DNA from 3 places in the Nocardia sp. NPDC052316 genome. Region 1 is predicted to be linked to each of the others. Evidence: riboswitches for the same ligand, from Rfam matches in the RefSeq annotation. Region 1 holds a riboswitch; each other region holds the start of a gene.
What was found. Region 1 has a riboswitch for cobalamin ahead of metE (5-methyltetrahydropteroyltriglutamate--homocysteine S-methyltransferase). Riboswitches for the same ligand answer to the same signal wherever they lie in the genome.
Positions count from the first base shown of each region.

Region 2: linked by a shared signal. The riboswitch ahead of ACIHA7_RS27815 (CbtB-domain containing protein) and the one ahead of metE (5-methyltetrahydropteroyltriglutamate--homocysteine S-methyltransferase) in region 1 are both predicted to bind cobalamin.
Region 3: linked by a shared signal. The riboswitch ahead of ACIHA7_RS33100 (ABC transporter substrate-binding protein) and the one ahead of metE (5-methyltetrahydropteroyltriglutamate--homocysteine S-methyltransferase) in region 1 are both predicted to bind cobalamin.

Region 1 covers NZ_JBIUBB010000008.1:97,735-108,068, reverse strand. Annotated here, with positions in the region: gene prpB (methylisocitrate lyase) at 1-326, shown strand, start outside; gene ACIHA7_RS35125 (bifunctional 2-methylcitrate synthase/citrate synthase) at 332-1,450, shown strand; gene ACIHA7_RS35120 (nuclear transport factor 2 family protein) at 1,552-1,929, shown strand; gene ACIHA7_RS35115 (hypothetical protein) at 2,249-2,779, opposite strand; gene ACIHA7_RS35110 (TetR/AcrR family transcriptional regulator) at 2,776-3,345, opposite strand; gene metE (5-methyltetrahydropteroyltriglutamate--homocysteine S-methyltransferase) at 3,443-5,758, opposite strand; cobalamin riboswitch at 5,939-6,078, opposite strand; gene ACIHA7_RS35100 (glycosyltransferase) at 6,378-7,253, shown strand; gene ACIHA7_RS35095 (pyruvate carboxylase) at 7,369-10,334, shown strand, end outside.
Region 2 covers NZ_JBIUBB010000006.1:4,521-14,854, forward strand. Annotated here, with positions in the region: gene ACIHA7_RS27775 (ABC transporter ATP-binding protein) at 1-113, shown strand, start outside; gene ACIHA7_RS27780 (ABC transporter permease) at 110-961, shown strand; gene ACIHA7_RS27785 (TetR/AcrR family transcriptional regulator) at 1,014-1,616, opposite strand; gene ACIHA7_RS27790 (FMN-dependent NADH-azoreductase) at 1,790-2,437, shown strand; gene ACIHA7_RS27795 (DMT family transporter) at 2,439-2,759, shown strand; gene ACIHA7_RS27800 (OsmC family peroxiredoxin) at 2,941-3,381, shown strand; gene ACIHA7_RS27805 (hypothetical protein) at 3,454-3,945, opposite strand; gene ACIHA7_RS27810 (CbtA family protein) at 3,981-4,814, opposite strand; gene ACIHA7_RS27815 (CbtB-domain containing protein) at 4,805-4,999, opposite strand; cobalamin riboswitch at 5,026-5,191, opposite strand; gene mhuD (mycobilin-forming heme oxygenase MhuD) at 5,262-5,576, opposite strand; gene ACIHA7_RS27825 (alpha/beta fold hydrolase) at 5,670-6,416, shown strand; gene ACIHA7_RS27830 (A/G-specific adenine glycosylase) at 6,431-7,327, opposite strand; gene ACIHA7_RS27835 (carbonic anhydrase) at 7,418-8,041, shown strand; gene ACIHA7_RS27840 (hypothetical protein) at 8,164-8,853, shown strand; gene radA (DNA repair protein RadA) at 8,879-10,291, opposite strand.
Region 3 covers NZ_JBIUBB010000007.1:335,920-346,253, reverse strand. Annotated here, with positions in the region: gene ACIHA7_RS33120 (DMT family transporter) at 1-501, shown strand, start outside; gene ACIHA7_RS33115 (OsmC family protein) at 443-925, shown strand; gene ACIHA7_RS33110 (ATP-binding cassette domain-containing protein) at 882-3,125, opposite strand; gene ACIHA7_RS33105 (ABC transporter permease) at 3,122-4,096, opposite strand; gene ACIHA7_RS33100 (ABC transporter substrate-binding protein) at 4,104-5,681, opposite strand; cobalamin riboswitch at 5,700-5,904, opposite strand; gene ACIHA7_RS33095 (hypothetical protein) at 5,961-6,659, shown strand; gene ACIHA7_RS33090 (DUF4190 domain-containing protein) at 6,801-7,259, shown strand; gene ACIHA7_RS33085 (asparagine synthase-related protein) at 8,160-9,875, shown strand; gene ACIHA7_RS33080 (PqqD family protein) at 9,881-10,156, shown strand; gene ACIHA7_RS33075 (lasso peptide biosynthesis protein) at 10,153-10,334, shown strand, end outside.

The sequences.
Region 1 (10,334 bases):
CACTGACCGACGCGGCGGAGTTCGCGAAATTCCGCGCCGCGGTAGATGTTCCGCTGCTCGCCAACATGACCGAGTTCGGCAAATCCGAGCTGCTCTCGGCCGAGACCCTGGCCGACCTCGGCTACAACGCCGTGATCTATCCGGTGACGACGCTGCGGCTGGCCATGTATGCCGTGGAACACGGACTGCGCGAAATCGCCTCGACCGGAACCCAATCCGGTCTCGTCCCGGCGATGCAGCACCGGTCACGACTCTACGAACTCCTGAAGTACCAGCAGTACAACGACTTCGATTCCGGAATCTTCACCTACACCCCTAGCGAGTGAGTGACATGACTGAGATCAAGAAGGGTCTGGCCGGGGTGGTGGTCGATACCACGACCATCTCGAAGGTGGTGCCCGAGACCAACTCACTGACCTACCGTGGCTACGCGGTGCAGGATCTCGCGGCCCACTGCTCCTTCGAAGAGGTCGCCTACCTGCTCTGGTACGGCGAGCTGCCGGACGCGGCCCAGCTGGCGCTGCTGTGCCAGCGGGAGCGGGCGCAGCGCCGGGTCGACCGCTCGATCCTGTCGTTGATCGAGAAGATGCCCACCTCCGGTCACCCGATGGATGTGGTCCGGACGGTGGTGAGTTTCCTCGGTGCCGAGGATCCCGAGGAGGAGCTGGGTACCGCCCCGCGTGCGTTGCCGGCCAAGGCTTTACGGCTGACCGCTGCGCTGCCGACGATCATCGCCGCCGATATGCGCCGCAGGCGCGGCCTCGATCCCATTGCGCCGCACTCCCATCTGGGTTTCGCGGAGAACTTCCTGAACATGTGCTTCGGCACGGTGCCCGACCCGCGTATCGTCCGCGCCTTCGAGATCTCGCTGATCCTCTACGCGGAGCACAGTTTCAACGCCTCGACCTTCGCGGCGCGGGTGGTCACCTCGACCGGGTCGGACATGTACAGCGCGATCACCGCCGCCATCGGCGCGCTGAAGGGCCCGCTGCACGGCGGCGCGAACGAAGCCGTCATGCGCACCATGCTGGCGATCGGTGAACCCGAGCTGGCCGCGCAATGGTTGCGCGCCGAGCTCGACAGCAAGCGGAAGGTGATGGGGTTCGGGCATCGCGTCTACAAGAACGGCGACTCCAGGGTGCCGACCATGCGCGCCGCGCTGGCGGAGGTCGTCGAGGTGACCGGTGGGCACCGGTGGTTGCGGATGTATACCGAACTGGAGCGGGCGATGGCCGAGGCCACCGGGATCAAGCCGAATCTCGACTTCCCGGCGGGCCCCGCCTACTACCTGATGGGCTTCGATATCGAGATGTTCACGCCCATCTTCGTGATGAGCCGGATCACCGGGTGGACCGCGCACATCGCGGAGCAGGCGGCCTCGAACGCGTTGATTCGGCCGCTGTCGGAGTACGTCGGCGTGCCGCAACGCGAGCTCGCCGGGCTCAGCTGAGACAGAGGCTTGGAAACCGAGCACTTGCTTGGTTGAATCGAGGAGGCGGTGCGAACAACGCGGTTCGGCCGCCCTCCGGCGTCTGAAAGTGAGCCAAGCCCATGCCAAGCCCCGACGAACTCGTCCGCGACATGTGCCGCAGCTGGTCCGAGCCCGATCCGGACCGCATCGCGGCCTTCTTCGCCGAAGACGCTGTGTACCACAACATCCCGATGGAGCCGGTGGTCGGCCGCGCCGCCATCCGCGAGTTCATCGCGGGCTTCCTCACCACCTTCGAAGCCATCGACTTCGACATTCACCACCAGATCGCCTCGGGCAACCTGGTGATGAACGAACGCACCGACACCCTCCGCAGCGCGGGCCAAGCCATCCCGCTCCCGGTCACCGGGGTCTTCGAGGTGGCCGACGACGCCATCGTCGCCTGGCGCGACTACTTCGACATGGGCGTCATCAACCGGGCCTTCAACCTGGCGGGTTGAACCCGGTCGAACCAGTCGGACCGTTCTGGAAAATTCCTGGTAGCTACCCGGAACCGGCGGGTGAGTTCGCGCGTCGAAGGTGGTTAGGGGCGATTCATGGAGTGGTTGACGACGGGTGAAAAGGGGTTGGTATGGACCGATGTCCGGGGTGTCATACGGCGTGGCGGCGGGGGATGAGTGCCAGGTCACGGCAGCAACCGGTCAAGCGGGCCGCGGAACCGTGTGAGCGGTACACGTCACGGCGGCGGCAGCGGCTGCGGCCGGAGACCGAATTCGAGTGAGGTGGTAGGTCGGTGCCTCCGGGTGGGGGCACCGACCGTCAGCGGGCGGAGTTTTCCGGAAGTAGGTGTGCGAGCAGCAGTTTGATCAACAGGAGCGGCGCGAACCAGGCCAAGACGTGCGGGATGGTGAGCATGGCGGTGGTGATGGTGAGCGCGGCGGCGGTGGTGCCGAAGGCGATGGGGCGGCGTAACTCGCGCGGGGCGGCCGTGACGAGGACGGCTCCGGTGAGGGCCGAGGCGTAGATGATGGTGGCGGCGAGCCAGGTGAAGCCGGGAACCACCAGGGCGAGCAGGAACGGCTGGACGTGGATGGCGACGAAGCCGAGATGGTGCAGGCTGGTTCGGTCCGGTCGGTGATACCAGCGTTTCGCCGAATCGGTGGCGTTGACGACCGCGCCGCCGAACAGGTCGAAGGCGACCAGCGTGACGACGGCGACGCCGAGCCACGACAGCTCGGCGTGCCGTGCCAACCCGAAAGCCAGTGCGGCACCGCCGAATGCCGCGCCGAAGCCCACGGCGACTTCGCCGCGCGTAGCGTTCGGGGCGATCAAACGATCCGTAAGATTCATCGACGGATACCTTCCACGCAGATCTGCACTATCGGGTCGGCCAGTTCGCGCAGCGGCAACTGCGGATCGACCAAGGCCTGGACGAGACATCCCTCGATGGCGCCGACGACGACGGCGGCATGCCGCTCGCCGATGCCGGGTCGCAGCTCGCCATCGGCCTGTGCCTGCCGCAGCAGATCCGCGATGGCCGAGCGATATTCGCGATACACCGCCGCCATATCGAGCGGTGGATTCGACGCCCAGACGTCCAGCAGAACGCGTGCATGGTCGGGGTGCGCGGCGAGCATCTCGACCGTCCCGCGGATGAGTCCGGTCAGCCGATCCAGCGCGGCGCCGTCGCCGAGCTCGGCAAGCACCTGCCCGCTGCTCTCGGCGTAGCTCTGGAAAACCCCGGCCAGCAACGCATCTCGACTGTCGAAGTACAGATACACGCTGCCCTTGGCGATACCCGCCTCGGCGGCGACATCCTCGATGCGCGAGGTGGCGAAGCCCTTGCGGGCGAACACGCGCACCGCGGCGTCGAGAATCTCGGCTCGACGGGCGACGCGGTCGACTTTCTTGGGCATGATCCGATTATGAATGACCGGTCAGTCATAAACAAGGTCTCGGTTCGGCCCCCTCCGCGCAACACGAAGGGGGCCGAACCTCAATGAGCCGGGACGATCAGCGCACAGCCGTCGCGGCGGCCACCATGTTCCGCAGTGACGCCGCCACCTCGGCCTGCCCGCGGGTCTTCAATCCGCAGTCGGGATTCACCCACAGCCGCTCGGCGGGAACCGCTTTCAGCGCCGCGCGCAACGAGGTGGTGATCTCTTCCACGCTCGGCACCCGGGGCGAGTGGATGTCGTACACACCTGGCCCGACACCCAGATCGAAGCCCGCCGCGTTGAGGTCGTCGAGCACCTCCATCCGCGAGCGCGCCGCCTCGATCGAGGTCACGTCGGCGTCCAGCCCGGCGATCGCGTCGATCACCTCGCCGAACTCCGAGTAGCACAGGTGGGTGTGCACCTGGGTGGCGTCCGAGACGCCGGAGGTGGCGATCCGGAAGGCCTGCACCGACCAGTCGAGGTAGGCCTGCTGGTCGACCTTGCGCAGCGGCAGCAACTCGCGCAGCGCGGGCTCGTCGACCTGGATGATGCGGATACCCGCGGACTGCAGATCCACCGTCTCGTCCCGGATGGCCAGCGCCACCTGCCGCGCCGAATCACCGAGCGGCTGATCGTCGCGCACGAACGACCAGGCGAGGATGGTGACCGGGCCGGTGAGCATGCCCTTCACCGGCTTGTCGGTGAGCGACTGCGCGTAGCTGATCCAGTCGACGGTCATCGGCGCGGGCCGCGTCACGTCGCCGAACAGGATCGGCGGTCGCACGCAGCGCGAACCGTAGGACTGCACCCAGCCCTGCTCGGTGGCGGCGAAGCCGTCGAGCTGTTCGGCGAAGTACTGCACCATGTCGTTGCGCTCCGGCTCGCCGTGCACCAGCACGTCCAGGCCCAGCTGCTCTTGCAGCGCAATCACATCGGCGACCTCGGCGCGCATCCGGCGGATGTACTCGGCCTCGTCGATCTCGCCCTTGCGGAACGCGGCCCTGGCCAACCGGATCGCCGAGGTCTGCGGGTACGAGCCGATGGTCGTGGTCGGCAGCGGCGGCAGTTGCAGCCGTTGCTGTTGCAGCGCACGACGCTCCTCCGCGGGCGCGCGCCTGCTCGCGTCCGGTCCGAGCGCCGCCAGCCTGGCTCGAACCTGTGCGTCGTTCAGCCGGGGATCGGACCGGCGCGTCGCCAATGCCGCACGCACGTCGGCCAATTCGGCGCTGATCGCCTCGGTGCCTTCGGTCAGCGCGGTCGCCAGCAGCCGGACCTCGGCCACCTTCTCCGTGCCGAACGCCAGCCAGGACCGCAGCCGGTCGTCCAGCCCGGTTTCCGCGGCGAGCGTGTAGGGCACGTGCAGCAGCGAGCACGAGGTCGAAACAGCCACCGCCGCCGCGCTTCCCAGCAGGGTGCCCAGGGTGGACAGTGCCTGGTCGAGATCGGCCCGCCACACGTTGCGGCCGTCGACCACCCCGGCCACCAGCAGCTTGCCCGCCAGGGCGGTGACGCCCGCCACATCGGCGACGCTGGTGCCTGCGGTGAAGTCGAGCGCGATGCCCTCGATGTCGGTGCCGGCCAGCGCGGTCAGTGCCGCGTCGGGATGACCGAAGTAGGTCGCCACCAGGATCGCGGGTCGCTGCGCGGCCGCGGACAGTTCGGTGTAAGTGCTACGCACCAGGTCGATTTCGTCCTCGGTGAGGTCGGTGACCAGCACCGGCTCATCGATCTGCACCCAGCCGGCCCCTGCCTCGGCCAGCAGTCGCAGCAACTCGCGGTACAGCGGGACGAGCTCGGCTAGCCGGTCCAATGGCGCACCGCCGGTGGCCTTGGCCAGCTTCAGGAAGGTGATCGGCCCGACCACCACCGGGCGCGCGTTCGCGCCGAGCTCGACCGCCTCACGCACCTCGTCCAGCAGTTTGGCCGGGTTCAGCGAAAACACGGTGTCCTGGCCGATTTCCGGCACCAGATAGTGGTAGTTGGTGTCGAACCACTTGGTCATCTCCAGTGGTTCCACCGTGTCGGTGCCGCGGGCGGCGGCGAAGTACCGATCCAGCGGATCGGCGATCCCGGCGACCCGCTGCGGCAGTGCGCCGAGCAGCTGTGCGGTGTCGAGCACCTGGTCGTAGTACGAGAAGGTGCCCACCGGGATCGAATCCAGGCCTGCCGCTTGTAATTCGGTGAGTTGGGCGTGGCGCAGCTCGCGCGCGACGGCGTGCAGCTGGTCGGCGTCGATCTTGCCCGCCCAGTAGGCCTCGGTGGCCCGCTTGAGCTCTCGCCGCGGTCCGACCCTAGGTAGCCCGAGAACCGTTGCGGTGAACGGTGTCTGATTTACAACAGTCACGTTGTCTCTCCAGTGCTGGTGCCATTCGCGAGCGCAGCGAGCGATCATGCACGCAGCGCCCTTTGGCGAACGACGAAGTCGTAAGCCAACGCCATACGGGCTGCGCGGTTACCGGGATACGCCGGGAGATTCGACAAACTAGAGCCCGACATATCAGTACTGGTAGAACCGCGCGCCCAGATCCACGAGGCGGTGGCCGCCGGATACGGCGTATCCGACACGGCTGGCAGGTCTTCGGACTCACAGGCACCGGCCTCTCGGCCGACCTACTGGCCGTCGCTTCCCGGGCGTCGTGCCCAGTGCGTGTGACGGCGGTCGTTCCTGCTCACCGCTGCGGGACAGTCCCGGATTTCCACCGGGTTCCCTCTCGCCCGGCCACCCTGTCGGGCGGTCGAACTCGACTCCGCTGCGCGACGACGGGGCTCCATCTCGTACGCGCCGCAGTGAACCAGCTGCACCTACGAGCATAGGGTGCGTGGCGGGGTGGTGGACGGGCGGGCGGGGGCGCGGCGGTCGTCCATCATTTGCCCATCACCGTTTGGTCATTTGACCAAGTCTGTGAGGAAGCCCACGAAACTTGGGTGTAGCCGCCCTTTCCGGAATGCGTTTAAGGTTGTCCCCTCGGGGGGAGGGCTCCCGCGTGGGGAAAACGATTGCAGGAGTACGCGTGGTGACTGAACGGTCGGTATCGATCGTCATTCCAACCTACATCGGGACGGCCGACGGCCTGGATCTACTCGATGTCCAACTGGGCGCCTTGACGCGTCAAGATTATAGGGGGGAATTCGATGTCGTGATAGCCGACAACGGATCCCCGATCGATGTGAAACTCCATATCGAAACTCATCCGCTACAAGGACGCCTCGAACTACGGCATGTGGACGCGTCGGGGACCTCCGGTGCGGCATTTGCCCGCAATGTCGGTGCGGCGAACGCCAGCGGCACGATCCTGTTGTTCTGCGACCACGACGACCAGGCGCATCCCAATTGGGTCAGCCGCATGGTCGAGTTCCTGGACGAGGGCTACGACCTCATTTGCTCTGCGGTCGAAGGTGATTCGCTCAACGCGGCCAACCCGCGCCAGGTCGCCAACATCCCGACACCCGACAAATTCCAGCCGACCGGCGTTTATGCACCTGTGATCATCGGGACCAGCATGGCCTGCCAGGCACAGGTGTATCGGAAGCTGGGCGGCCAGGACATCAGTTACGCCGCCAACGAGGATCTCGAATTCGGCTGGCGCGCGCATCGCGAGGGATACCGTCTCGGATATCTGCCGGAGGCGCTCGTCGCCTATCGATACCGGCAGGGCTTCCGTCCCGGATATCGGCAGGGACGCAGCCGCGGCATCGGCCTCGCCCGGCTGAATGCGGAATTTCCGAACAATGGGTTGCCGGAAATTCACCTGCCCGAAGTCTTGTTACGCATGATTCGTCTGCCATTCACTCGCGGATTGGTCGCCGAGGAGCGCGGACTGATGATCGGCCTCGCCGTCGGCCAGTTCCGCGGTGGGCTGCGCCATCGCACGATGCACTGGATCTGACAGTGTGACGCGCGGATGAACGCATCTTCGCAACGCCGCCGGACGGCGTTGTGAAGATGCTTGCGAAGTGCCCTTCCGTGTCTGTGCGGCGGGTCGGTCCGGGTACCTTAGGCCAATGTTCACGAAAGTCTTGGTTGCCAATCGGGGCGAGATCGCCATCAGGGCCTTCCGCGCGGCCTACGAGCTCGGCGTTGGGACGGTGGCCGTCTTCCCGTACGAGGACCGCAACTCGGTCCATCGAACGAAGGCGGCCGAGTCCTACCAGATCGGTGAACAGGGGCACCCGGTCCGGGCGTACCTCTCGATCGACGCGATCGTCGATGCGGCCAAGTCGGCGGGCGCCGACGCCGTCTACCCGGGCTACGGCTTCCTGTCCGAGAACCCGGACCTGGCGGCGGCCTGCGCCCGCGAGGGCATCACCTTCATCGGCCCGTCCGCCGAGGTGCTCGAGCTCGCGGGCAACAAGGCGCGGGCCATCGCGGCGGCCAAGGCCGCCGGGCTGCCGGTGCTGCGGTCCAGCGCGCCGTCCGCCGATGTGGACGAGTTGCTCGCCGCGGCAGCGGAATTGGACTACCCGATCTTCGTCAAGGCGGTAGCCGGTGGCGGCGGTCGCGGCATGCGCCGGGTCGCCGACGCCGAGCACTTGCGCGAGTCCATCGAGGCCGCGTCGCGCGAGGCCGAGTCGGCGTTCGGCGATCCCACCGTCTTCCTCGAGCAGGCCGTGGTGAACCCGCGCCACATCGAGGTGCAGATCCTGGCCGACCAGCAGGGCAATGTGATGCACCTGTTCGAGCGCGACTGTTCGGTGCAGCGCAGGCACCAGAAGGTGATCGAGCTTGCGCCCGCGCCGAACCTGGATCCCGCACTGCGCGACCGCATCTGCGCCGACGCGGTGGCCTTCGCCAAGGAGATCGGCTACAGCTGTGCAGGCACCGTCGAGTTCCTGCTCGACGAGCGCGGCAACCACGTCTTCATCGAGATGAACCCGCGCATCCAGGTCGAGCACACGGTGACCGAAGAGATCACCGACGTCGACCTGGTGCAGGCGCAGCTGCGCATCGCGGCGGGCGAGACCCTCGAACAGCTCGGCCTCAGCCAGGAGACCGTCAGCATCCGCGGCGCCGCGATGCAGTGCCGGATCACCACCGAGGACCCGGCCAACGGCTTCCGCCCCGACACCGGCCGGATCACCGCCTACCGGACCCCGGGCGGCGCGGGCATCCGGCTCGACGGCGGTGCCAACCTCGGCGCCGAGATCGGCGCCTACTTCGACTCGATGCTGGTGAAGCTCACCTGCCGCGGCCGCGACTTCGGCGCCGCGGTGTCGCGGGCCCAGCGTGCGCTGGCCGAATTCCGAATTCGCGGCGTCACCACCAACATTCCGTTCCTGCTCGCGGTGCTCGACGACCCGGACTTCCAGGCGGGCCGGGTCACCACCTCGTTCATCGACGAGCGCCCGCAGCTGCTCAACCAGCGTGGCTCGGCCGACCGCGGCACCAAGATCCTCACCTACCTGGCCGACATCACCGTCAACAAGCCGCACGGCGAGCGGCCGACGACGGTGTATCCGCACGACAAGCTGCCCCCGATCGACCTGACCGTCGCGCCGCCGGACGGCTCCCGGCAGCGCCTGCTCCGCCTCGGCCCGGAGGGGTTCGCGCAGGATCTGCGCGCGCAGAAGGCGGTCGGCGTCACCGATACCACCTTCCGTGATGCGCACCAGTCCCTGCTGGCCACCCGGGTGCGCACCAACGGCCTGCTCGGCGTCGCCGGGCACGTGGCCAGGCTGACCCCGCAGCTGCTGTCCATCGAGGCCTGGGGCGGCGCGACTTACGATGTGGCGCTGCGCTTTCTGTACGAGGACCCGTGGGAGCGCCTCGCCGCGCTGCGCGAGGCGGTGCCGAACATCTGCCTGCAGATGCTGCTGCGCGGTCGCAACACCGTCGGCTACACGCCCTACCCGGAAAAGGTGACCCGCGCGTTCGTCTCCGAGGCGACCGCCACCGGCATCGACATCTTCCGCATCTTCGACGCGCTCAACAATGTCGACCAGATGCGCCCGGCCATCGACGCGGTGCGCGAAACCGGCACGGCCATCGCGGAAGTCGCGATGAGCTACACCGGCGACCTGTCCAACCCGGACGAAACGCTCTACACCCTGGACTACTACCTCAAGCTGGCCGAGCAGATGGTGGACGCGGGCGCACACGTGCTCGCGATCAAGGACATGGCCGGGCTGCTGCGCGCCCCCGCGGCCGCCACCCTGGTCACCGCGCTGCGCAGCAACTTCGACCTGCCGGTGCACGTGCACACCCACGACACCCCCGGCGGGCAGCTGGCCACCTACCTGGCCGCCTGGCAGGCGGGCGCGGACGCGGTGGACGGCGCCAGCGCCGCGATGGCCGGAACCACCAGTCAGCCTGCGCTTTCCGCGATCGTCGCGGCCGCGGCGCACAGCGAGTACGACACCGGCCTGAACCTGCAGCACGTGTGCGATCTGGAGCCTTACTGGGAAGCGCTGCGAAAGGTGTACGCGCCCTTCGAGTCCGGGCTGCCCGCCCCGACCGGCCGGGTCTACACCCACGAGATCCCCGGCGGTCAGCTGTCGAACCTGCGCCAGCAGGCCATCGCCCTCGGCCTCGGTGATCGGTTCGAGGAAGTAGAAGCGAAGTACGCGGCGGCGGACCGGCTGCTGGGCCGCCTGGTGAAGGTGACCCCCTCGTCGAAGGTGGTCGGCGACTTGGCATTGGCCCTGGTCGGCACCGGCGTCGACATCGAGGATTTCGCCGCCGACCCCGGCCGCTACGACATCCCCGACTCGGTAATCGGTTTCCTGCGTGGCGAACTCGGTACCCCGGCGGGCGGCTGGCCGGAACCGTTCCGCAGCCGGGCGCTGGCCGGGCGCGGCGAGGCGAAGCCGGAGACTCCGCTCACCGCCGAGGACGAGGCCGGGCTGGCGGGCAGCTCGGACCAGCGCCGTTCGACGCTGAACCGGCTGCTCTTCCCCGGGCCCACCGCCGAGTTCAACGCGCACCGGGAAAAGTACGGCGACACCATGGGTCTGTCGGCGAACCAGTTCTT
Region 2 (10,334 bases), on a different contig from region 1:
CCGTCGCGCGGGCGGTCGTCGAAGCGGGCGCGGACCTGCTTGAACTGCGGATCGACGAAAAGTCCCTGGAAGAAGTGTTTTTCGAGATGACTCAGCTGGAAGTGGCGAAATGACTGTGCGAGACCTGTTGGCGAGTACCAGGGCCGAGGCGCTGCGGCTGCGGAAGTGGCCCGCGTTCTGGATCGTTCTCGGCACCTGGATTCTGCTGAACTTGACCTTCTCCTACCTGTTCAACTATCTCGCCTACACCTCGGGCGAGTCGACCCGCATGTCGAACGGTCTGCCGAAAGATGCGCTGCTGCAACAGATGCTGCCCGCCGCCGTCCCCGCGGTGTTCACCCAGGGCATGGCGATGTTCGGCGGTGCGCTGATGCTGGTGCTCGGGGCGCTGACCACCGGCAGCGGATTCGGCTGGGGCACTTGGAAAACCGTGTTCACCCAGGGCCCGTCGCGGATCAGTGCGGTCGGCGGCGTGGTGGTGAGTCTGGTTGCCGTGGTGATCGGGTTGGTGCTCACCGCGTTCGTGGTGGACGTCGGGGTGGCGGCGCTGATCGGCGCGACCCAGTCGCAGTCGCTCGCGCTGCCGTCGTCGCGTCAGTCGGCGCTCGGGATCCTCACGGGCACCGCGATTCTGGGCATGTGGACGTTGGCGGGCGCGCTGATCGGGGTACTCGCGCGCGGACCCGCGCTGGCCGTCGGTCTCGGGCTGGTCTGGGTGCTGGTGGTGGAGAACCTGCTGCGCGGTGTCGCGGCCATCTTCGCGCCGATCGCGGTGATCACCGATCACCTGCCCGGTACGGCGGCCGGTTCCCTGGCCGGCGCGATGCGGACGGTCGGAGCCGGGACGCCCGGGGTGCTCGACATCCTGACCCGCACCGAAGCATTGATCGTGCTCGGAGGCTACATCGTGGCCTTCGTGGCGGGGACACTCTGGCTGATGCGCAGTCGCGACCTCGTGTGAGCGAGTCTGAACCGAAAGCCGTTGGTGGGCAACCACCAGCGGCTTTCGTATGTCAGCCGAGCACCGAGCGGGCGAGTTGCCCCAGCGCGTCGGCGATCTCCGCCGAGGTCAGGCCCCGGCTGATTTGCTGCTGGTACACCTCCGCCGCCAAGGGCGCGAGGAGCGGATCGACCAGGGCGTCGGGTTCGGGAATCTTGCCTGCCAGCAGCAACGCTCGCACATGGGCGTACCAGAACCCGTACGCGCCGGTCGCGAACCGCGCGCCGCCGGTCTCCGCGCCGAGCACCAAATCCGCGTGTGCGTCCAGTAATTCGACCATCGCGCCGTAGAAGGCGGCCAGTCGTTCGGCGGGCGGCGCACCGGGGCCGAGCGGTGGCGGGCCGCCGAGCAACCGCTCCTGCAGTGCGCGCTCGTGTTCGTCGAGCAAGGCGACGGCGATCGAAGTGGTGTCCGGGTAGCGCCGGTACAGCGTGCCGCGGCCGACGCCTGCCGCCTTGGCGATGTCGTCCATGGTGACGGTGCGCGGGTCGCGGGCGGCGAACAGCTCGGCGGCCGCGGCCAGCACCTTGGCCCGGTTGCGTGCCGCGTCCGCGCGCTCGGGCACGGCTGCTGGGGGCGCTGCTTGCCCGGTGAGCAGATCCCTGTGGCTGGTCATGCCGCTGACTGTACCGGATTTCACGACTAAGTGGACAATGTGTCCGTTTGTCGGTTACGGTCAGGCCGGTCGTCAAGTGGACAACTCGTCCACTTGACGGCAGGGCACTTCGCGGTGCCGACACACGGTCGATGCCCGCATCGACGACACGAACCACAGAGTGAGGTCTGACCATGAGCAACCTGCTGCACCTGGATGCGAGCGCCCGTACCCGTTCGATCAGCCGGGAGCTGAGCGCGGCGTTCGCCGAAGCCTGGCGCGCCGAGAACCCCGGCGGCGGCTATCGCTACCGGGACCTGGCGGCCGAGCCGGTGCCGTTCATCGACGCGGCATGGACCGAGCTGTGCGATGCGGTGCTCGCGCAGGACAGCACCGACCTGGACCGGCTCGGCGAGTTGGTGCGCACACCGGAGCAGGCCGCGGCCTGGGCGATCGTCGAGCCGCTGCTGGCCGAGGTGCTGGCCGCGGACGTCATCCTGATCGGCACCCCGATGTACAACTACTCGATTCCGGCGTCGCTCAAGGCCTGGCTGGACCAGGTGACCTTCCCGCGAATGTCGTTGGGACACCGCCGTTTCGTCGTGGTGAGCGCCCGGGGCGGCGCGTACACACCCGGTGCGCCGAAGGCCGCCTTCGACTATCAGGAGCGGTTCCTGCGCGACTTCTTCGCGGGCCACTTCGCCGTCCGGGACACCGTTTTCGTGCACGCCGAACTGGCCAATGCCAGGCAGGATCCCGCGCTGGCGCACCTGCGCGGTAAGCACGACGAGTCGTACGCGCTGGCCATGGCGACGGCCCGCGCCCTCGCGAAGGAGTACTGACATGAACTGGGTGCTGCTCGGTATCGCGGGCTTGGTGGAGATCGTCTGGTCGCAGAGCATCAAACCGACGGAGAACTTCACCCGCCTGGTGCCGACCGTGATCTGCTTCGTGCTCGGCGCCACCGCGGTGTACCTGCTGTCCAGGGCCATGCAGACCTTGCCCGTCGGTACCGCGTACGCGGTGTTCACCGGAATCGGCGCGGTCGGGGCGATCGGGCTCGGGATCGTTGTCCACAAGGACCCGCTCAGCGCGGGGCGGGTGCTCGCGCTCTCGCTGATCCTGGGCGGGATCGTACTGGCGCGGGTCACCAACCCGGAATAGGCCAGGCTCCGAAGCGTCTGAACCACACCGGGTTTCGGACGGCCGACGGGGACGGAGCGCTGCTGTACCGCGTCGTGAAGGTTGCTAATGCGGCGCTCTAGTCTGACCCCGAGACGTGCGGCGGCGGGCTGGCTAAGCTCGGGGGCTGCATCGAAAATTGCTTACCAGTGAAAGGGATTTAATGCCTACACGTACCGCGCGTACCGCTTGGACCGGTTCTCTGCAGGAGGGGTCCGGGCAGGTCGAGCTGGCCAGCTCCGGGGTCGGCAAGTACGACGTGTCGTTCCCCAAGCGCTCCGCCGACGAGGCCGACGGGACCACCAGCCCCGAGGAGCTCATCGCGGCCGCGCACTCCTCCTGCTACGCGATGGCGCTCTCGGCGCAGATCGGCAATGCGGGCGGCACCCCGGAGAGCCTGGACGTCACCGCCGACGTGACCCTCGGCCCCGACCCTGCCGGTGGCTTCCGGATTTCCGGCATCAAGCTGACCGTCCGCGGCAAGGTCTCCGGTATCGACGCCGATGCCTTCGCCGCCGCGGCGGAGGCGGCCAAGGCGGGCTGCCCGGTCAGCAAGGCGCTCGCGGGCGTCGACCACATCTCGCTCGACGCAGCCCTGGCGTAGTTGTCACTCGCACCGCCACATGGTTTTTCGCACACCGGCGGGTGTGCGAAAAGCCATGGGGTTATGCGATGTTCAGGCCCGGCGAAAGAAGCGACGGGCTTCGGGGTGGTACATCGCCGGGATGGCGACCAGGACCGCGGCGATGTGGATCGCGCGGAACAGGCCGACGGTCGCGGATTCGACGGTGATGTTCGCGAACAGGTCGCCGAACTCGTCGGCGGACAGCAGCGCGGCCAGCGGTTCGATGACCAGTGACAGCAGGCCGATCACGCCGATGCCGAAGGTCAGTACCAGCCGCGCCCAGCGGGCGCCGTGCGTCATCCGGACGGTGACCATCAGCACGACCAGGTAGATGCCGAGCCGCACGGCGAGACCGGTCGCCAGGCCGGCCAGGTCCGCCTCCTGGCGTTCGAGCACAGCGGCGGCCCGAACAATCCCCTCGGCGACTCCGGCGAGCAGTGCGACGGCCATGCCGAGGTAGGCGATACGGATGGCGCGTGGCGGCTGCACGGGCGCACCCGAACGAAGCGATGCGGGCCACAGCGAAAGGGCGGTGTCGGTCATGACACCGACACTGCCCCTCGTCTTCCGGATGTGGATCAGCCTGCGGTAGCGATCGACTCTCGTACCGGAGTATCAGTGCGCGTGGCGAATTCGGTGAGCGCGGCGAAGCCGAGGGCCAGGCAGGCCCACAGCGTCGCGGTCTGGGCCAGCGACGCCACCCGGAACTGCCACAGCAGGGTGGCCGGGAAGTCCGCCTTCACCTCGTCGACGCCGGGCAGCAGGATGTAGCCCACCGCCGTGACGAGGACGAACGCGGCGACCCCGGCGATCAGCCGCAGCATGCCCAACCGCCCGCGCAGCACCTTGTAGACGTACCCGCCCACACCGACCGCCACCAGGCCGAGCAGTACTGCCGCCAACCACAGCAGGGTGCGCTGGTTGATCGTGTCCGGATCACCGACCGCAGGTGGGTTCGCCGGATACTTGAAGAACGGCACCGCGACGACCGCGGCCCAGCCGCCGAGGCCTAGTACGAGTGCGAGTGCCGGCCCGGACAACGTCGTGTGGCGCCGCGCGAAATGCGCGACCGAGGCGAAGATCGCGCCGAGCGCCAGGCCGGCCAGGCCGAGGGCGAGGAACTGTCCCGCCTTCTGCCCGGCGCGGCTGACCAGTGGTTCTTCCTCGTCGCCGTGCGAATGTCCGCCGCTCGCCTCCGGTTCCGCGCCGTGCGGGTGACCCGCGGCGGAACCGGCTTCCTCGATGGCGATGGCGGCGTCGACCTTCGGCTCGCCGACGAAGTAGCCGACCGATGCGGCCAGCAGGCCCGCGATGAGGCCCGCTAGAAGTCCGCGCAGCAGGAGGGTCCTGAGCGAACCGATCAGGGGGAGGGCAGACGATGGAGTCGGCGGGGTGGGTGGACTCAGTGGCACGGCAGTCCCAGCAGGTGGCGTCCGTCGTGCATCAGCTCGTGCAGGTACATCCCGCTGCGCGAGATGACGCCCTGATCGAAACCGACCAGGTACAGGGTGAGCAGTGCGAGAAGAACGACACCTACCGTGACGAGCACAGTGGCGAGTGAATCGGTTGCCCGGCTCGGCGAATGCGCGATAGCCATGCGAGTCCTCCTAGGGATGCGCGTCCCGTCGATGGGGGCGAGAGTGCCGGTGTCTGGCTGTCCGGCACCCAGGGGCTCGATGCATGGAACACAGTGGCGCGACCGCTCCGGAATCTCACCGGATTACCGCATCACCCTCGCGTTTTGTCCTTCGAACTGTGACACCTGGAGGCACCCGACGTCAATATGACCAGCGCGGACCGCGCCCCGTCGTCGGGCGAGTCGCCGGGCAGGTCGGCCCGCCCGGCCATCCTGAACTACGTCAGCTCGCCGGCTTCGCGGCCACGTCGAGAACCACCTCGAATTCGAGCAGCGAGGCACCCGTGGAGACCGGCTTCTGCCGCTCGCCCGCGTGCGCCTCGCGCGCGGGCCCGTCCCGCCAGGCCGCGAACGACTCCTCCGAATCCCACTGGGTGACAACGAAGTACCGGTTCTCGCCGGCGACCGGCCGGAGCAACTGGAAGCCGAGGAAGCCGGGCGAACCCTCGACCGCGTGCGCACGGTGGGCGAACCGCTTCTCCAACTCGGGGCCTGCGCCCTCGGGAACCTCGATCGCGTTGATCTTCACTACAGCCATGGCCTCGACAATACGACCAGCGAGCGGCCACTCGATATGGGCCGTATCGGGGGCAGTGCGCACGCCACGCGCGAGCCCGGCAGAATCGGCGGGGTGTTGCACGACGAAGGCGGAGCGGGGGTACCGATCCTGCTGCTGCACGGGCTGATGGGCAGCGCCCGGACCTGGCACGACCAACTGGACTGGCTGCGCGACTACGGCCACGTCTACACCTTCGATGCCGCGGGCCACGGCAGACCGGCTCCTGCCGAGTTGACCACCGAGGCCTTCGTCGCCGACCTGGCCGCCGCGACCGCGGGCATCGCCGAGCCCATGGTGGTGATCGGGCATTCGATGGGCGCGCTGCACGGCTGGGTCTTCGCCGCGACGCACCCGCAGCGGGTGCGCGCACTGGTGATCGAGGACATCGCCCCGGACTTCACCGGCCGCACGGCGGCGAACTGGGCGGCGATGATCGAGGCGTGGCCGCAGCCGTTTCCGGACGCGGCGGCGGTACTGAAGTTCTTCGGGCCGGTCGCCGGGCGGTACTTCCTGAACTCGTTCGAGCACGGTCCGGACGGCTACCGGCTGCACGGCTCGGTCGCGACCTTCCGCGACATCTCCGAGGAGTGGGGCGGTCGCGACTTCTGGCCGCAGTGGCACGCCATCCGCGTGCCCGCCCTGCTGCTGGAGGGCGAGCACACCATCACCCCGCCCGGCCAGATGCGGCGGATGGCCGAGATCCATCCCGACGCCGAGCACGTACTCGTCGCCGGCGCAGCGCATCTCGTGCACGACGACCAGCCCGAGCACTACCGCGCCGAGGTCGAACGTTTTCTGCGCCGCGTCCTGAACCTCTAGCGCGGCGCACCCGGTCAGGCGCCGATGCCGCCTTCGCCCGCGAGGGCGAACAGGCCATCGACGGTCTGCTCGATCAACCCGTCGACCAGCAGTGAGTCCAGGGCACGGGCCCGCTGGCCCGGGTCGCGCGGCCACGCCAGATCCAGCCGCACCCGTTCCACCGGGCCGGTCGCGCCGCGCAGCACGTCGAGCAGGCGCCCGCGGGCTTGGCGGTCGGTGCCCTCGTATTTCTGTGTGCGGCGCACGATTTCGGAGACCGGACGGCCCGCGGTGACCCACGCGCAGCTCGGCAGCGGGCAGCGCGCGCAGTCCGGTGTGCGGGCGGTGCACACGGTCGCGCCCAGCTCCATCAGCGCGGCCGAGAACACCGCGGCGCGGTCGATCTGTTGCGGCAGTAGGGCTTCGGTCTCCGGCAGGTCGCGCGAGGACGGGTTACCGGCCTCTGCTCGCCCGTGCACGGCACGGGCGACCACCCGGCGCACATTGGTGTCGACCACCGGAACCCGTTGTCCGTAGGCGAAACACGCGACCGCCCGCGCGGTGTATGCCCCGATGCCGGGCAGGCTCAGCAACACCTCGACATCGGCGGGCACCTCGTCGCCGTGCTCGGCCGCGAGCACCCTGGCGCACTCGTGCAGCCGCAGCGCGCGGCGCGGATAGCCGAGCTTGCCCCAGGCGCGCAACACCTCCGCCTGCGAGGAGGCCGCCATCGCCGACGGCACCGGCCAGCGCGCCACCCACTCGCGCCAGATCGGCTCGACCCGGACCACCGGCGTCTGCTGCAGCATGATCTCGCTCATCAGGATCTGCCACGCGGTGACCTCGGCGCGACGCCACGGAAGGTCGCGTGCGGTCTCGGCGTACCAGTCGAGCAACACGTCCGCATCGATGCTGTTCGGTGCTTTCCTCACTGTTCCTGTCCTACTGCTGCCGGTCGGTATTTGCCGACCTGTAACCAAACGAACTGGCTGGTAACACGAGCCTTGTGCACAATGATCGGTATGCCTGATTCCAATCCGGTCAGTGCCTGGAAGTCTTTGCGTGAAGGCAACGACCGTTTCGTCTCCGGTGCGCTGCTGCATCCTAGCCAGGGCGCCAACGACCGAGCCAAGCTCGTCGCCGGCCAGCATCCGTCCGCGATCCTCTTCGGTTGCGGTGACTCGCGAGTCGCCGCCGAGCTGATCTTCGATCAGGGACTCGGCGACATGTTCGTGGTGCGCACCGCGGGCCATGTCGTCGACAGTTCCGTGCTCGGCTCGATCGAGTACGGGGTGCAGGTGCTCGACGTGCCGCTGATCGTGGTGCTCGGCCACGACAGTTGCGGCGCCGTGAAGGCCACCATCGACGCGCTCGACGGCGGTGAGGTGCCCGGCGGATTCATCCGCAGCGTGGTCGAGAAGGTCACGCCGTCCATTCTGATCGGACGCAGGGAGGGCCTGTCCACCGTCGACGAGATGGAGGCCAGGCACGTGGTGGAGACGAGCAGGTTGCTCATGCAGCGGTCGATGATCATCTCGCAGCGGGTGGCGACCGGTGAGCTCGCGATCGCCTGTGTCACATACAGGCTCGCCGAAGGCAAGGTGCAGTTGCAGCGTGTCGTCGGCAACATCGGCGAGCTCGCCTGAGCCGGGGTCGCCGGAGTTTCCCCTGCGTGCGGGCCGGAATCTACTCGCCACGATCACCCATTCCGGACCGACACGCCGCGGGCATGAGTCGCTGCGCCCGATGGTGCCCTTACCGTTGAGGCGTGCTGGAACCGAATGGACCGCTGCCACCGGAGATCTATTGGCGTCGTCGCGCATTGGCGATCGGCGCCCTGGTCGTCGCGCTGGCGCTGGTCATCTGGCTGGTACTGACGGTCTCCCGCGGCGGTGACTCGCCCGGCGACTCGAAGCCCGTCGCGGCAGGCGCGTCGTCCAGCACGACGAGCAAGCCCGCCGATGCCTCGACGACGAAGGCCGCCGAGCCGAGCGAATCCGGCACGCCCGCACCGTCGAGCGTCGGCTCGTCGGCCTCGAACGAGCCTGCCGCGGGGGCGGGTCAGTGCCCGGATCAGTCGCTGGCCATCAAGATCAGCGTGGATCAGCCGACCTATCGGGTCGGCGAGCAGCCGAACTTCCGCATCGTCATCACCAACATTTCCAGCGTGCTGTGCCAGCGCGATATGAACCTGGCGCAGATCCAGGCGTCGGTGCTCTCGCTGGACGGCCAGCGCCGGTTCTGGACGAGTTCGGATTGTTCCCCGGTGGACGAGTCGAACGCGCGCAACCTGAAACCCGGTGAGCAGGCGCTGTTCACGGTGCGCTGGTCGGGCACCACGTCGCAGCCGGGCTGCGTCGGCGAGCGGGTGCCGGTGCCCGCGGGCGCCTATCAGGTCATCGCGCAATTCGGTTCGCTGCACAGTTCGCCGGAGCCGTTCAACCTGACCACCACCTGAGCCGCCGCGAATTCGGTTGGCCCCGTTAAAAATCGGGGGCCACCTCGGTCGCCTCCTTCGTCGCGCGCCGCTTGCGGGTGCCGGTGATGCGGATGGCCGCGCGCACGTCGGCGACCTCGTGGATCTTCATGCCGCCGCGCTTGAGCGGGGCATAGCCCGGCGGCACCAGCGCGGTGGTGAAGCCGAGCCGCTCGGCCTCGGCCAGCCTGCGTTCGAGTCCGGTCACCTTGCGCACCTCGCCGGCCAGCCCGACCTCGCCGAGGATCACCCAGCCCGCCGGAATCGCCACCTCCGAGTTGGCGCTGGCGATGGCGAGCGTGATGGCCAGATCGGCGGCGGGCTCCAGCAGGCGCATGCCGCCGACCGTCGCGGCGTACACGTCGGACTTGCCGATGAACACCTTGCCCCGGCTCTGCAGCACGGCGAGCACCATCGCGACCCGGTTGTAGTCGAGGCCGCTGACCGCGCGGCGCGGATTCGGGATCTCGGTCTCCACCGTCAGGCCCTGCACCTCGGCGACCAGCGGCCGCTTGCCGTCCATCGCCACCGTGACCGCGGTGCCGGGCACCGAATCGGTGCGGTGGTGCAGGAAGAGGCCGGACGGGTCGTCGACGCAGGCGATGCCGTCCTCGTGCAGTTCGAAGCAGCCGACCTCGTCGGCGCTGCCGAAGCGGTTCTTGATGCCGCGCACCATGCGCAGCGTGGAGTTCTTGTCGCCCTCGAACTGCAGCACCACGTCGACGAGGTGTTCCAGCGTGCGCGGGCCCGCGACATTGCCGTCCTTGGTGACGTGCCCGACCAGCAGCACGGCGATCCCGGTCGCCTTGGCCAGCGAGGTCAGTGCGGCGGTGACCGCGCGCACCTGGGTGACACCGCCGATCACGCCGTCCACCTCGGGCGCGAGCATGGTCTGCACCGAGTCGACCACCAGCAGCGTCGGCCGCACCTGCTCGACATGCCCGAGCACGATCGACAGATCGGACTCCGCGGCCAGGTACACCCGCTCGTGCACCGCGCCGGTCCGGTCGGCCCGCAGCCGCACCTGGCCCGCCGACTCCTCGGCCGTGACGTAGAGCGACTTCGCGTCGTTCTGTCTTGCCCAGCGGTGCGCGACCTCGAGCAGCAGGGTCGACTTGCCGACGCCCGGCTCGCCGGACAGCAGCACCACCGAGCCGGGTACAACGCCCCCGCCGAGCACCCGGTCGAGCTCGCTGACCCCCGTCGACCTGGCCTGGGTGATCTGGGAGTCGATGCTGGAGATCGGTGCGGCGGCGGTGCTCGGCAGCATCGCGCGCCTGGCGGGGGAACCGGCCCCCGTCGCCGCGACGGCGACCTCGTCGACGGTGCCCCACGCCCCGCAGTCGGGGCACTTACCCACCCACTTGGCGACCTCGTGCGTGCAGGCGGAGCACCGGAAGATCGACTTGGTCTTTGCCACACGCGCACCTTACGTACCGCGTCCGACAACAAGGCCGCCGTCG
Region 3 (10,334 bases), on a different contig from region 1:
GAAGGTGGCCTGCTCGCGCGGGAAATCGGCTCCTGGCAGACCGTGTCGTGGGCGCTGGTGCTGTCCGCGCCACTGATGCTCACGCTTGCCGGTGTCGCGGTCGCGGATCGGGCGCCTGCGGCCGGCGCGGTCGAATGGGCCTGCTTCGTTTACCTTTCGGTCGTCAGCATGTATCTCGGCTTCTTCGCCTGGTATCGCGGTTTGGCGATCGGGCCGATGGCGCGGGTCAGTCAGGTGCAGCTCGTTCAGCCGGTGCTGAGCATCTGCTGGGCGGCGCTACTGCTCGGCGAGCACATCGGCTGGCTCACGTTCGCCGGCGGGGCGGTCGTCATCGCCTGTGCGGGTGGTGCGGTGCGTACCCGGCTCGGTCTCGCCGAAGCCGTTGCGAAGGGCGACTTGAACTCCGTGCGCCGGTTGCCGGGAGCGTGCAGGAGATTCGACTATGGTCGGAAGGGTGTCCAAGACGCACGACTACGAACTGGATGTCACCTGGACCGGTAATACGGGGACAGGGACCAGCGGTTACCGGGACTACGAGCGATCGCACACCCTCAGTGCGGACGGCAAGCCGGAGATTCCGGGCACCGCGGACCCAGCGTTCCGCGGTGTGCCGGAGCGCTGGAATCCGGAGGAGCTGTTGGTGGCTTCGCTGTCGCAGTGCCACATGCTCTGGTACCTCGCGTTGTGCGCGCGGGCGGGCATCGTGGTCACCGACTACACCGATCACCCATCGGGCACCATGGTCGAAAACCCCGACGGCGGCGGCCGATTCACCGAAGTTGTGCTGCGTCCACGGGCCCGGATCACCGATCTTCAGCACCGCGAGCGCGCGCTCGCCCTGCACGAGCGCGCCCACGAGCTCTGCTTCATCGCCAACTCGGTCAACTTCGAACTTCGTTGCGAGCCTGAAGTTCTGGGGACCTGAGGATCTCGGACGGCACCCCAGCGGCGATCTCACCGAGAGGCAGGATCGAATCGGCGAGGCGTTCGATGACAGTCTCCTGGTGACTGATCACTATGAGGGCCAAGCCTTTTCGGCGTAGCTCCGCGAGTAGTTCGAGCACGAGATCTTGGGTGCTCGGGTCCAGTGACGAGGTGATCTCGTCGCAGATCAGGATGCGTGGTTCCGCGGCGAGGGCGCGGGCGATAGCGACGCGTTGTTGCTGGCCGCCGGACAGATGGGCGGGGCGGCGCAGTACCAGGCGGTCGTCCAGTCCGACGGCTTCGAGTAGACGGCCCGTCCGGTCACGGGCGGTGGTCGCGTCCACGCCGTGCAGTAGGCGCAGGGGGCGGCCGATCTGGCTGCCGACTCGATAGGACGGGTTGAGGGAGGTCGCCGGATTCTGGAAGACCAGTTGAATCGCGCGACGGTGCTCGATGGTTCGCCGGTCGACGCTGGGATGCAGTGGCGCGCCGTCGAGTTCGACGAGGCCGCGAGCCGGTGCGTGCAGTCCGGCCAGCGCCCGAGCGACCGTTGTCTTGCCCGCACCGGAACGGCCGGTGATGGCAAGACACTCGCCGGGGTGCAGCGTGAAGGATACGCCGTCCACGACCGGACGGGAGTTGCGGTGGGTCACGGCGAGTCCTTCGACCCGCAGCACCGGTGGAGTCTTCGGACGGAATGTGCGCGATGAGGTCGGCGCAGTGGGCTTCTGGTCGTGGCGCGGTGCCATCCCCACCACCTTGCCCCGGTCCAGTTCGAGCACCTCGTCGACCAGCGGTGCGATGGTGGGTAGATCGTGGGTGATGACGAGCAGGGTGGTGGTGTCCTTGATTGTGCGCAGTGTGCGCAGCAGTTGTTCGCGGGTCGCTGCGTCCAATCCGGTGGTCGGCTCGTCCAGCACCACGAGTGCGGGTTTGCCGAGCAGTGCCATCGCGAGCAGGACCCGCTGCTGCTGACCGCCGGAGAGCTCATGGGGGAAGCGCCGCTGAAACCCACGGTCAACGGGTAGATCCACTTCACGCAACGCACGGGCGACCGCGTCGGTATCGAATGTGCCGCGCAGGCGGGCGATTTCCCGCAGGGCGGTGCCGATGCGCATGGCCGGATTCAAACCGGTCGCGGGGTCCTGCGGCACATAGCCGACGGTGCGGCCTGCGCCGCCGAGACCGACCGTGCCGGAGGCTGTCAGCCCGGCGGGTAGCGCGCCGAGCACCGCCAACGCGAACGTGGTCTTGCCCGCTCCGGAAGGACCGACCACGGCAAGGCCGTGCCCCGACGGCACACGCAGCGAAATATTGTCCAGTACAACGGTTCCGGCGGCATCGTGAACCGTGAGTCCGTCGACCGTCAGCCCATCGGTGGTCGAGGCCGCCGAAAGGCCCGGCGACGCCGAGCGATTCACCTCGAAGGCCCGGTCGGTGACCATGTTGACCGACACCACCAGCGCCATGATCAACAGCGCCGGCGCGAGCACGGCCCACGGCTGCACGCCGAATCCCGGCCGATTCTCGGTGATCATGAGCGCCCAGTCGGGGGAGGGCGGGCGCAGTCCGAGTCCGAGAAACCCGCTGACCGCGACCATCGAAATGCTCGCCGACATCCGCACTCCCGCATCGGCCAGCACCACCGATCGCAGATTCGGCAGCACCTCGACCGCCGCGAGGCGCCACAGCGGTTCACCTCTGGCGCGGGCCGACTCGACGTACCCGGTGGTGGCGAGTTCCAGCGCGCAGGTGCGAACGATCCGGATGATCCAGGGCACCGAGGCCAGCGTCGCGGTCACCACGATCGCGACCGGCCCGGCGCCGAGCGCGGTCGCGATCACCGCGAGCAGCAGGAACCACGGCACGACGACGATCGCGTCGACCGGGAGCATGATCCAGCGGTCCAGGCCGCGGCGCAGACCCGCGAGTAATCCCAGCCCGAGGCCGAGCGCGTACGCCACGATCAGCACGAACCCGGCGAGCGACAGCAGCGGCAGCCCGCCGTGCAGCACCCGCGACAGCACATCCCGGCCGACCACATCAGTGCCGAAGAGGTGACGCCCCGTCGGCGGCTGGAACGGTGGCGCGACCACCGCGGTCGGCGCGTACGGCGCGAACACCGGACCGAGCAGCACGACGAGCAGCACCAGCACGGTGACCAGCAGCCAGCCGGAGCGAACCCGGCGTAGCGCCCTCATGCGCGCTCCGTCAGGGCCAGCCGGCGAGCCCGCGGGCTCACCAGCAGGGTCAGCAGATCGGCGATCAGGTAGATCGCGATCCCGACGGCGGCCATCAACACCGCGGCCGATTGGACGAAGGGAAAGTCGCGAGCGGAGATGGCGCGCAACAGTTCCTGTGACAGGCCTGGATAGTTGAACAGCGTCTCCACCACCGCGACACCGCCGATCAACCCGACGACCGAACCGGCGAGGGGGTAGATCGACGCCGACACCGCGTTGGGTGCGACGTGCCGCAGCAGCAGCCGCGGGCCGGTGACGCCGTTGAGGCGAGCGGTCCGAATGTAGTTGCCCGCCATGACTTCCGCGGTCTGCGCCCGCACCATCCGCACCGGATGCGGTGCCAGCCCGATCAGCAGACAGGTCACCGGCAGCACCAGGATCTCCGGCCGTTGCCACGCGGTCGCGCCGGTCGGCAGCAGCGAGACGGCGGGCAAGAGGTGCAGCGACAGCGACACCGTCGCCACCAGCAGCACACCGAACACGAAGGACGGCACCGATTCCGCCGCCAGCGCGACGGCGCTGATCACCCGGTCGGTCCGGGTCCCGGCGCGGGCTCCCGCCACCAGTCCGAGCACGATCGCCAGCGGGATCAACAGCGCGGCGGTGAGCAGCGCGAGGGTGACACTGTTGGTCGCGCGGCCGAGCAGCACATCACTCACCGGGCGCCCCGAGATCAGCGAATGGCCGAAATCGCCGTGCAGGAAGGCGAACAGCCACTCGGCGAAGCGCACCGGTGCAGGCCGGTCCAGTCCGAGCTCGGCGCGCAGCGCGGTCAACTGCTCGGGCGTGGGGTCACCGCCGCCGTCGCGGGACAGCAGCACCGTTGCCGCGTCCGAGTCCAGCGCTTCGAACAGGCAGAAAACCACGAGCGCGACGGCGAAGAGCACACCGATCCCACCGCCGACTCGCCGTGCGATATAGGCGATCACGGCGCTGCTACGTCGCCAGCCAGGTGGTGGCGTAGTTGGCCCAGTCGTCGGTGCCGGGCACCCCGTTGCGTACGCCGCGCACGTGATTCTTCGCCGCGTCGGGCCGTTTGGCGAAGCTGTGCAGGATGTACCCGCCCTCGTTCCAGAGTTCTTCCTGGAGTTCCCGATACAGCGCGCGGCGGCGCTGCGGGTCCATCGCGGCGCGGGCCTCGGCGAACTTCGCGTCCCACCCTGGCCGCCGCCAGCCGGTGCCGTTGCTGGGGGAGGCGCTGGTCATGGTCTGGCCGTAGAAGTAGTCGAGACTGTAGTTCCACCAACCGATGTGCGACAGTGCGGCTTTACCGCTGACCTGGGAGAAGTAGGTGTCCGCAGGCACCGATTCGAGCCGGATGTCGATCCCGGCGGCCTTCGCGTGCTCGGCGAACAAGGTCGCGGAGTCGAGCATGCCCGGCGAGCCGTCGGCGGTCGGCAGCGTGACCGTCAGGTTCTCTTTGCCCGCCTCCCGCAACAGCTCTCGCGCGCGCCGCGGGTCGTAGGTCCGCTGTGGCAGACCGTCGTGATAGAACGGTGCGCCCTTGCCGTAGACGTCGTTGCCGAGCTCGGCGTAGCCGTAATACACCGAGTCGACCATGGCCTGACGGTTTACCGCGAGACGCATGGCCTGCCTGACCCGCACATCGTCGAACGGCGGTGTGTCCACGCGCATCTGGAACGCGCCCATCAGGCCGGCGGGCGGGACCACCACGGTGGTACCAGGGTCGCGCTCCAGAGTGCGCGCCTGCAGGTACGAGATCTCGTGCACCACATCGGCTTCGCCGGACAGGAAGGCGTTGACCCTGGCCTCGGTCTCCGCGATCTGGATGATCTCCACCTCGTCGAGCAGGGGGCGACCGTCCCAGTATCGATCGTTGCGCCGCAACAGGGTTCGGTCACCGGGCGACCACCGCGCCAGCGCGAACGGGCCGGTGCCGACCGGCAGCGACGACCCGTCGATGGTGCCGGTACCGTCCTTCACGATGTAGCAATACCAGCCCGCCAGTACCGAACCGAAGTCGGCCAGCGGCGTTTTCATCGTCACCAGCACGCCCAGATCGCCGTCCGCGCGGGTGCGTGACATATCGATGTTGGCGAGATCGCCGGAGGACTTCTTGGCCGGGTCGAGCATCCGCTCGAAACTCCACAGCACGTCCCGGGCCGTCAGCGACGAGCCGTCGCTGAACACCACGCCCCGGCGCAGCGTGATCCGCCACTGACTGCCATCGGCATTGGGCTCCAACGACTCCGCGAGCCGATAGCGCAGCGTCAGATCGTTGTTGTACGCGACAAGCTTGTCCCAGACGTTCTTCGACACCGCGCCACCCGCCGAACTACCGGCCTCGTGCGGGTCGAGCACATCCGCGCTCGCCGAGCGCCCCGCGATCACCGACCGCAGGCGCCCGCCGGGCCGTGGCGGTCCATCCGGGGCCGCCGGGCCGCCGTCGGTGCCGCAACCCGCGAGCAGCCCGCCCATCGCGAGCGCACCCGCACTCCCGAGCAGAAAGGAACGGCGACCGAGCCCGGGCCGCACCGCTGTGTACTTGTCCATTGCCATCCTCGTGGGGTGAGATCCCGTGTACCACGGCGCAGGTATCCTGGCTCCCGGATCAACGCTTCCCGCCGGTCTTCCAGCCTGGGTAGGCCGTGACCATGAATCGGCGGATCGCTCCTCGGTGACAGTTGCGGGACAGCCCCGGATTCGCACCGGTGTTCCCTACGCCGGATTCAGACCATACCGTCTGCGATGCTGGACGCCGACGAGCAGTCGGATTGCGGTACGTTCGGGTATCCGGGGATGCGCGGGCCGGCAACCCTGGATGATGGTCGGATGCTTCCCACCGACCGCCTGACCCAGGCGGACCGTCGCCCAGCGGTGATCGATACGCCCCTCGGCACCGTCGAGTTCTCCGTCACGCTCGCGGCGGACGTGCTACCGGCCGAGTCGAATACCCTATGGCGGTTGGCGAATGGCTCGCATCTGCATCGGTGGCAGCACCGAACCGCTACGGTCGACCTGTTGCTCGGCGGCATCGACGTCAAGCCATGGGACGGCGGCGCACCGGTCCCGGTGTGGGCCGGGATCTGGCAGGTGCAGGCGTGCGCGGAGGTGTCCGGACTGATCGTCTCGGCCGCGCTGACCGACCTGCCCGCCGACGCCTATGGCGGCCAGGACTCCGCCGAATGCCTCGCGGCGGTGAGCGTAGAGAACGAGCACTTCATGGTGTCGATCGGCGGTCCCGATGCGGAGCTGCTCGCCATGCAGGCCGCGGATGGCCGGCTGATGCCCTCCCGCTGGGCGCACCTGGTGCCGACCGGCGTGGCCGACACCACCACCGAATGCGTTGTGCGCTACCCGGATTCGGCCTCGATCGCGTGGCATCTGCCCGGCCTGGCCGCCGGGGAAGCAGCCCGGCTGTGCATCGCGTGTGCCTGGTGTCCCCGCGACGACGAGCGACCGGCCGCCTGGTACGCAGTCGACATCCCGCTCGACACTGCCTATCTTCACCTCGTTGCCGAGCCGACCTGATCGGCGGCATCCAGCACACGTCACTGACCATTCTTTTCGATAAGGCTGCGTGTGGCACGCGTGCGCTCGGCTCGAATGTCATTAGCATTCGATAGGCCATCGAACGGGCGCAGTGTAAATCGAAGCCAAGAAAGGACAGCTATGACGGAGGAATTTCCCCCCGGTTATACGGCGCCGGGCCAGTACCCGCCGCCGGTCCCTGGTTCTCATCGGCGGCCGGGCAAGGGCCTCGCCATTGCCGCGCTGGTGCTGGGCATCCTCGCGCTGCTCACCTTCTGGACCGTGATCGGTGGCATCTTGTTCGGCCTCGCCGGGCTCGTCATCGGCATCATCGCCGCGGCACGGGCTCGCAAGGGAGCGGCCGAGGGTTCCGCCATGGCGATAACGGGCTTGGTGTTGAGCATAATTGCATTGGTCGTGACGGCGATCGCCATCGCGGTCGGTTTCGCGCTTTTCACTTACACCGGCGGTGACGAGTTCACCGACTGTGTGAACGACGCCGGTAACGATCAGTCGAAAATCGATCAGTGCGAACGGGATTGGCAGCAGACGGTGGAGAACAAATTCAGTGTCACCCTCAGTCCGCAGCCGACCAACTGAGGAGTTCGTTCCCTCCTCACCGAGAATTGGTCGCGGCCGAGGACGATCTCGTTGGACAGCTGTGTTGAGCAGTGTGCACGACGCCGACCTGCCGATGAGTGCGTGGCACCACGCCCGCGCTCCGGCAGGCGGCCGAGCCCCGCGTGACTACGGCACCGCGGGTCATTGCGCTCGGTCGGGCGGGTGCGTCTAACTTCCATTGTGAATATCTTCATCCGTGGATAATTGAGCGCGACCATACCTGCCGACCAGTCGGCATCGCCCGGTCGGATAAATTCATTCGGCGTGCTTACCAATTCGGCGCAATTCAAGTGCGCAGTAGGGGTCGACGCAAAGGCGGTGGGGGACTATGGTTGTGACCTACCAGCCCCAGTCCCGAATCAGACTCGACGCCGAGAAGTATTGCGGGGCACCGAAGTCCGCTGCCTGGTCCCAGCAGTCGACCACCTCTGTGTATTTAGGTGGAGTCATGTCCCCATATGTCGAATATTTGGATCGCCGCATCGCATTGGGCACCTTACGAATTCGAGCGGTCGGTATGCATTGGGGTTGATTCACCGCAGCTGAAACATTGTTGCGCACCGTCTCGTTGTCATGAGAATTCCCGCACAATTCGACCAGTCCCTGGCCGTGCGTATTGCGCTGCCCAAGACCACGAGAGAACGACATAAAGGAAAGGAGGTGACAAAAATGACGAAGATGCCTTACATCGAGCCCCTGGTGATCTGCCTGGGCGCGGTCGAGGACCACACCACGATCCTCTTCCGCGGCGTGCCTGATCTGGTGAGCCACGGCAACCTGGTCTAGCCGCACGCAGTGATCGACCCGTGGTCCCCTCCCATCGGCACGTGACGGGGGAGGGGACCACATTTCTCGGCGATTTTGAGAGGTTCCGCCATCATGGACCATTCCCCACTTACCGTGGACTACCTCGGTTGCGCCGGCCGAGCGAGCGTGCCGCGCGACGGGGCCCCCGTCGATTACGCCTGCGTGCCCTTCCTCGCGCGTAGCGTCCCCGTGAGCCCGAATTACTTGCGGCAGTGGACAAGAGCGGGAACACACCCGACTGCGCTACCCGCGCACACGGCTGATCGAGCCTATCTCGCGCTGGGCGGCACCCTCACCGGAGTCCTGGACGAGGCTCTCACCGAACGGATTACCGCCACGCTCCGGAGCGGACGGTACGCCGAGCTGGCCGAGCTACCGGGCGACCTGGTCGGTTGCCTCGTCACCGCCGATCGAGTCTTCCTGTTCCGCAGCCTGTTCACCCGGGACACCCTGTTCTACCAGCAGTCCGGCCACACGCTGGCCTGGTCCAGCGATCCCGCCGACCTCGTCCCCGACGACCTCGACCGGCTGGACCGGGAAACCCTCTGGCGAATCTGCCGTGGGGACAGCATCTTCGCCTATCCCGAGCTGGGATTGCTGCGCCCCGGCCACCTGCTGGTGTTCGACGGTGTCTCCACCGAGGTCGTCCAGTACGACCGGATCAGGCCGAAGCCGCTGCCGCGCGGCAGCACCGCGCGGGATTACGCGGAGCGGGCCTGGGAACTCCTCCTCGCCGCGACCCGCCCATACGCGCAGGCCGGTCCCGTCGGACTACTGCTGAGCGGCGGCATGGATTCCTCGGCCGTGGCCGCCGCGCTGGCCGCCAACGGCGCCGACGTCACCGCCTACCACCTGGGCACCGACGACCCGCTCGCCGACGAGTCCGAGTACGCCCGCGCGGTGTGCCGGCATCTGTCCATCCCGTTCGTGCCGATCATGACCGACACCGGTGCCGGGCACGTGAACGAGGACTGGCAATTCTCCCACCCGTACAACCACACCGGGTTTCGCTGGTTGGAGCAGATCGTGCAGCGGGTCCACCAGGACGGCATCGCACTGCTCACCTGGGGTCGCGACGGTGACCTGCTGTTCAGTCCGGCCCCGAATTACGGCGTGCGTGATGTGCTGTGGGGGCGGCTGAGCTTGTCGGAGAAGCGCCTGATGTTGCGGGGCCTGCTCTGTTCACGCTGGACGGTGACAGATCTGCTGAAGAGCGTCCGTCGCTCGTATTCGCTGGCGATCGATGCCGCGGCCTTCGGCGATTACACCCGGCGCCCTGACTTTCTCGTTCCCATGCCGAATGTGCGGTTCGAGTTGCCCGATCCGGAATTCGTGCCCGAGGAACAGACCACCGATCTGGCCCTGGCCTGGCCGCACGGCGTTCAGTTCTGCTCGCCGATGGCCGATCGGGCACTGTACGAGCTGATGACCGGCATGCCGGTGGCGTACCGGTGTATCTCCTACGGCGGACGCAACATCAACAAACCGGTGCAGCGGTTGATGCTCGAAGATCGGCTGCCGCCGTTGATTTGGCGGCGGCACGGCCGGTTGTGGCTGGGTTCGCCGCACGAGAACTACTGCCTGAACCACCCGCAGGTGCTCGCCGCGCTACTCGGGCCCGACTCCCTGCTTGCTCGGCTGAACATCGTCGACCCGGCGCAGGTCGTCGCCGTCCTCGGCCACCCATTGTCGACCCGCCGCCATGCGCAGAGCCTCATCTGCTCGGCCATGACCGAACTATTCCTGCGCAGTCTGGAAAGCCGGACCGCACATCCGGTGAGGAGCTGATCACCATGCCACTGCTGCAACTCGGCGAGGACGCCATCCTGGACACCACCGACGGCGTCGGCGTCATCATGGACTCCGGGGCGGGGGTCTACTTCGAACTCAATCCCGTTGCCACGCTGATGGTTCAGGCCGCGATGAGCTGCGACACCGTCGAAGACGCGGTCCGCGAGCTCGAGCAGCACATCGATGCGAGCGCCGAGACCTTGCGCGCCGGCCTCGGCAAACTGGTCGACCAGCTCGCCGAACACCGGCTCCTCGCGCGAACGGATGCCGCCAAATGACCGAGCTGGCACGTCAATTGGAGTCCATGCTGTCCGATATCGATGGCGTACCGGTGCCGCCGCGCCCGTCGTATCGGCTCCGCGGCTACGCGGTGCGCAGCACTTGGCGGGCGCTACGCCTGCTCGGTACACAGGGGTGGGGACCGGCTCATCGCTACCTGCGTGACCTGCGGCCCGG